DNA from 3 places in the Blautia sp. MSK20_18 genome. Region 2 is predicted to be linked to each of the others. Evidence: predicted binding sites of a transcription regulator. Region 2 holds the regulator's gene; each other region holds the start of a gene.

Region 1 (2,210 bases), on a different contig from region 2:
CGGCAAAGGGCTTCAATGGAGACGTGAAAGTAATTGTGACCATCAAGGATGGAGTGATCGAAGCTCTGAAACAGGAAAATACGGACACAGAGCAGTTTTTTGAAAAAGCATGGAGCGTGCTGGAAGAACAGATCATCGGTACAGATTCTGTGGATGATATTGATGCAGTCAGCGGAGCAACCTATTCCTCCAACGGGATTCTGGATGCTGTAAAAAAAGCCCTCAAAGAAGCGGTTAATCCGGAGTATGGAAAGAAACCCACACCAACTCCTACAAAGAAACCGATACCAAAGCCAACAGCCACACCGAAACCTACGGCAACGCCGAAACCAACAGCCACACCGAATCCAACAGAGACGCCGGCAGCAACCCCGACGCCGGAGCCGGACGGCCCGGATGTGACGCCGGTTCCTGAAAAACCCAATGTAACTCCAACACCAGGGACAGATGAGCCGGATGCAACACCGGAGCCAACGGAAGCACCGGAACCGGTGGGAATGTACAGAGATGGAACGTATACAGGCTCGGCTTTTGGATATGGAGGAAAAACATATCTGACAATTACGATCTCAGGAGGCCAGATCGCATCCATTGAGCAGACAAATCAGGATACACCGGAATTTTTTGATCCTGCATGGAGCACGATCTATTCTCAGATCATGGCAAACCAGTCGGCGGATGGGATCGATACTGTCAGCGGAGCCACATATTCCTCCGAAGGGATCCTGGACGCTGCACAAAAGGCCCTTGCCCAGGCAAAGAATTAACCGGGTGAACGTTGGAGCAGCTATAAACATCTGAATCTAAGCCAATAATAAGAGGTGAAAGAAACCTCTGGACTTCTTGATTTTTTTGAAGTTCAGAGGTTTTTTGCTAGGTTTCTGAAATTGCTTCTATAAATCGATAAAAAAATAACAGGAATGTATACAGAATAATAGGAAAAATATCAGAAAATATAAGCGGTTTAAATAATTTGAAATGCAAATTAGCGGGGATTAACCTGAGAAATACAATAAAATTTTTATTGCACAGGGCAATGTTTTATGTTATGTTTGAATGTGTGTAATTAAAGTTGTTATTAAAATGACAAACAATGCTGAAAGGAGAACAAATATGAGCAGTAAAATTACGATCATCGGAGCAGGAAGTGTAGGAGCAACTATCGCTTATACCTTATCACAGAGGAGTATTGCATCAGAGATCGTTCTGATCGATATTAACAAAGATAAGGCTGAAGGTGAGGTTATGGATATTGAGCAGGGAACCAGTTTCCGTGAGCCGATCTCCATCGTGGCAGGAGATTACCCGGATGCTGCAGATTCTGACATTGTGATCATCACTTCCGGTATTGCCAGAAAACCGGGACAGACTCGCATCGAGCTGACACAGACCAACGTCAACATTATGAAGAGTATTACTCCGGAGATCGTAAAGGTGGCTCCCAAAGCGCTTTATATTATCGTAAGTAATCCATGTGATATTATGACTTATGCATTTGCAAAGCTTTCCGGACTGCCGGAAAATCAGATCCTTGGTTCCGGAACCGCCCTGGATACGGCCCGTCTCCGCTGCAGACTTTCTCAGCACTACGGTGTATCTGAGAAAAACATCCACGCCTATGTATTCGGAGAGCATGGAGATACTTCCTTTGTACCGTGGTCCAGAGCCTTTGTTGCAGGTGCGACCCTTGATGAGTTTGACAAGATCGTTCATGAGGATCAGAAAGATCTGCAGCCACTTGACAGAGAAGAGGTTCTGGAGTATGTTCATACTTCAGGATCAACTGTGATCGCCAAGAAGGGTGCTACATTTTATGCGGTAGCCGTATCTGTTTGCAGACTTTGCTCGCTTCTTCTTGCAGCATCTGATACAATAGTCAGTGTATCAACCATGCTTCACGGAGAGTACGGTGTTGAAGACGTATGTCTTAGTACCATGGCTTCTATCGGACCGGAAGGTGTAAAACGTATCGTTCGTGTTCCGCTGACCGAGGAGGAGACAGAGAAGCTTCACGCAAGCGCCAATGCTCTGAAGGACGTGATCGCACAGATTGATCTTTGATAAATGTCAGAAGCTGTGTAAAAAGGAAAAAGCAGCCTCAGGCAAATTTGAAACAACGGGAGAAAGATAAAAATGGATATTATTCAGGTAATTACCAGAGAATTGAACGTTGAGAAATGGCAGGTCGAGGCAGCGGTTAAGCTGATCGA
Region 2 (2,210 bases):
ATGTCAACTGCGATCTTTTTGGCCCTCGCACTGTTCATCTCATGGATGATATCAGCATAATGCCCCTCGATCGGACGCGTCAGGCCTACCCCAAACACGGCATCTACTATAGTAGTATATTCACTCCACTGCGGGTTATTCACCTCCGGGACACGATAACCGGAAGCAATCTTATACTGAAGAGCTGTCTCTCTGGTCATTTTATCTTTGTTTCCGACCATATAAAACTCTACCCGGATCCCCTTCAGATGGAACAATCTGGCAACAGCGATACCGTCACCGCCATTGTTTCCGCTTCCGCAGACTACCAGGATCCTTTCGTCCTTCTGGAGATACTTTTCTGTTTCCTCTACCACCTTCAGTGCTGCCCGCTCCATCAGAACCTCGGAGGGAACTCCGATCTCACGGATCGTTGTGGAGTCCAGATCCTTCATTTCTTTGCAGGTAACAAGCTTCTTCATTCTGTCTTCTGCCTCCCCTCTGTCATAGAGAAAGCTGCCGTTTCCGGCAGCTTAACAATTCTTACTTATCCACATGTTCCTGCCTGTATTTGCTGAGATTATAAGACAGTGTCATCAGACTCTCGGAAAGATGAACGTTCTCTACGATCACATCATCCGGTGTCTCAAGATCAAGATGTGCAAAATTCCAGATTGCCTTGATCCCGTTCTCCACCAGAATATCTGCCATTTCCTTGGCTTTATTCTTGGGAAGTGTCAGGATCGCGATCTCCACGTTATTCTCTCTCAGGAAAAACGGAAGCTCACTGAGCATCTGGATCTCAAGTCCACGGACTGCGATGCCCTCAAGCACAGGATTTACGTCAAAGATACCAACCAGCCTGAACCCGCGCTTCTCAAAATCCACATAATTGGCAAGTGCCTGTCCCAGATTACCGGCACCCAGGATGATCATCGGATGAACGGTATCTAGTCCCAGGATCTTACCGATCTCTGTATAAAGATAGTGTACATTATAGCCATACCCCTGCTGCCCAAAACCGCCGAAATTATTAAGATCCTGACGGATCTGAGAAGCTGTGGTATGCATCTTCTTACTTAACTCATTGGAAGAAATACGTTCTACATTGTCTTCCATCAGCTCTCCTAAGTAGCGGTAATAGCGTGGCAGACGCTTAATCACCGCTTTCGAGATTTGTTTTGTCTCCACGATAGTTTTCCTCCTTACCTTACACTAGGTTAATTATAACGAATTGACATTTTCCTGTCAATTAAAGTTGTCTATTCTGTACAAATTTCTTTATAATTTTTCTAATAATTGATTTTTTCTTTGAAATCCCGGCAGTTTCCGTTATAATAGGTGGAGGATTTTTCCCTGTTCAGGCATAAACAGGGGTGATTCTTTATACAGGAGGACAGTTTTTATGATTTTATCATGTCAGAATATATGCAAGGCCTTTGGCGAAAAAGTAATTTTAAATGATGCATCCTTTCACATTGAAGACCGTGAAAAGGCTGCTCTGATCGGATGCAACGGTGCAGGAAAGACCACACTGCTGCGGATCATCATGCAGGAGCTTTCTGCTGATTCCGGTACCGTGGTGCTTGCCCGGGATAAAAATATCGGCTATCTTGCCCAGTACCAGGATATCCACGGACATCATACCATCTACGAGGAGCTTCTTACCACCAAGCAGCACATCATCGATATGGAACGCCGTATCCGCAATATGGAACAGGAAATGAACACGGTGACCGGTGATGAGCTGAACCGTCTGATGGAAACCTATACCCGCCTGACCCATCAGTTTGAGCTGGAGAACGGATACGCTTACAAAAGTGAGCTGACCGGTGTCTTAAAGGGTCTCGGCTTCACGGAGGAAGATTATGACAAGCAGATCGAAACTCTTTCCGGCGGTCAGAAAACCCGCGTGGCGCTGGGCAAGATGCTTCTTTCCAAGCCGGATATCCTGCTTCTGGATGAGCCAACCAATCACCTGGATATGGAAAGCATCTCCTGGCTGGAAACTTATCTTCTGAATTATCCGGGAGCTGTTTTTATCGTCTCCCATGACCGTTATTTTCTGGATAAGGTAGTCACCAAGGTCATTGAGATCGAAGCCGGACAGACCCGCGTATACAGCGGCAACTACTCTGCCTATGCTCTCAAGAAGGCTCAGCTTCGTGATGCACAGTACAAGGCATACTTAAATCAGCAGCGGGATATCAAGCATCAGGAAGCCGTTATCG
Region 3 (2,210 bases), on a different contig from region 2:
TACAGCTTATGAAAAACAGGACGGCGGTTTTTAAATACAGCATAATAGGAAAAACCACATTCACGGAGAACATCAGCCGCCTTGTCAAAAGCATAGCCGATCTTATCCGGAGTATGGGCATCTGCACCGATGGTGATGATCTCACCGCCAAGCTCACGGTAACGTCGGATAATATTGACACAGGGATTCGGTTCACCAAGCCCGTAGTGATAACCGCCTGTGTTCAGCTCGATTCCCACATTTTTGCGGATCAATGTCCGCAGGATCTCGTCCAGGATCTCCTTATATCGTCCGTAAGAATACTGACGGTTCTGATTTGGACCATAACGTACTACATAGTCGATATGTCCGTACACATCCATCTCGTCAAAAGCAGCGATATTTTCCAGGATGGATTCAAAATATTCCATGTAGCATGCGGATTCCTTACGGCCCTCAAAATAAGAAGGATAATAAGGATCGTATCCGTGCACCACATGGGAGGAACCAATAACGAAATCAAAGGGAACTTCTTTCAGAAGATCGGAAAAAGATTCTGCAAGCTGAGGCTGAAGTCCAAGCTCGATCCCGAAGTTAACCTGAATCTGGTCTTTAAAAGCATCCGCAAGACTCTCAAGTTTCTGGCGGTATGCAGGGATGTTCAGGGAAAAATCAAGATTTTCCGGAGTATCGGGATAATCCGGATCAAAATGTTCAGTAAAACAGATTCCCGTGAGACCCTGGTCTGCGGCAGTCTGGATCATTTCTTCCATCGGTGTATCGGAATCTGCGGAAAAAGAGGAGTGCATATGGCAGTCCCATAAAATTTTCTGGTCCATTTTGTACCTCCATATTCAAGCCTTTATATTCTGTGACAATGATCGTATCTGCCTGTTATGAATCCGGGAAAGTCAAACTTCCAGCGGGAATATAGATATCCGTTTTGGGAATCAGCAGGACAGAACTTTCTATCAGAGAATTATAGCACATTTTTCAGAAATTTTCTTAATATTTATTTTAATGTTCTTTTTTATAAATAGCTCTTGAATTTTTGTTTGGAATTAGGTACAATATGAAACAGGTTGATGTTTCTTTAACAAAGGAACGATTTAAATCACCATTCAATTCATAGGAGGAATTTATCATGGCAGTAAAAGTTGCAATTAATGGTTTTGGACGTATCGGTCGTCTTGCATTCCGTCAGATGTTTGGAGCAGAAGGATTTGAGATCGTAGCAATCAACGATCTTACATCTCCTAAGATGCTTGCTCACTTATTAAAATATGATTCTACACAGGGAAGATATGCTCTTGCTGATAAAGTAACAGCAGGCGAGGATTCCATCACAGTAGACGGAAAAGAGATCAAAATCTATGCTAAGGCTAACGCTGCAGAGCTTCCATGGGGAGAGATCGGTGTAGACGTAGTTCTTGAGTGCACAGGTTTCTACACATCCAAAGACAAAGCTCAGGCTCATATCGATGCAGGTGCTAAGCACGTAGTTATTTCCGCTCCGGCTGGAAACGACCTTAAGACAATCGTTTACAACGTAAACCATCAGGGTCTTACAAACGAGGACAAGATCATCTCCGCAGCTTCCTGTACAACAAACTGCCTTGCACCAATGGCTAAGGCTCTTAACGATCTTGCACCGATCAAATCCGGTATCATGTGCACAATCCACGCTTACACAGGCGATCAGATGACACTTGACGGACCGCAGAGAAAAGGCGATCTGAGAAGATCCCGTGCAGCTGCAGTTAACATCGTTCCGAACAGCACAGGTGCTGCTAAAGCTATCGGACTTGTTATCCCAGAGCTTAACGGCAAACTTATCGGTTCTGCACAGCGTGTACCTACCCCAACAGGTTCTACAACAATCCTTACAGCAGTAGTTGAAGGAAACGTTACTAAAGAGCAGATCAACGCAGCTATGAAAGCAGCTTCCAATGAGTCCTTCGGATACAACGAGGATGAGATCGTATCCAGCGATATCGTTGGTATGAGATTTGGTTCCCTCTTCGATGCTACTCAGACAATGGTACTTCCACTTGAGAATGGCACAACAGAGGTTCAGGTAGTTTCCTGGTATGACAACGAGAACTCCTACACAAGCCAGATGGTTCGTACAATCAAGCACTTCGGAAAACTTCTGAACGCTTAATTTTCTGCGAACGGGTGTAGAAGAATAGACTCAGAAAGGGTCCGGTCTGAAGAGGACCGGGCCCTTT

The links. The regulator Rex, encoded in region 2, represses fermentation and respiration genes when NADH is low (regulators of the CRP and FNR family bind a similar motif). The targets are predictions, from matches to a motif close to ATTGTTAANTANTTAACAAT.
Region 1: LI091_RS04020 (L-lactate dehydrogenase) is a predicted target of Rex. The motif match lies at 1,072-1,091, and genes of this name have one in related genera.
Region 3: gap (type I glyceraldehyde-3-phosphate dehydrogenase) is a predicted target of Rex. The motif match lies at 1,061-1,080, and genes of this name have one in related genera.

Annotation. Positions count from the first base shown of each region.
Region 1 is NZ_JAJCGR010000004.1:124,543-126,752, forward strand. Features, by position in the region: gene LI091_RS04015 (FMN-binding protein) at 1-767, shown strand, start outside; gene LI091_RS04020 (L-lactate dehydrogenase) at 1,114-2,061, shown strand; gene LI091_RS04025 (Tex family protein) at 2,134-2,210, shown strand, end outside.
Region 2 is NZ_JAJCGR010000003.1:152,536-154,745, forward strand. Features, by position in the region: gene LI091_RS03280 (NAD(P)H-hydrate dehydratase) at 1-461, opposite strand, end outside; gene LI091_RS03285 (redox-sensing transcriptional repressor Rex) at 523-1,170, opposite strand; gene abc-f (ribosomal protection-like ABC-F family protein) at 1,385-2,210, shown strand, end outside.
Region 3 is NZ_JAJCGR010000015.1:32,424-34,633, reverse strand. Features, by position in the region: gene LI091_RS09915 (histidinol-phosphatase HisJ family protein) at 1-818, opposite strand, end outside; gene gap (type I glyceraldehyde-3-phosphate dehydrogenase) at 1,124-2,143, shown strand.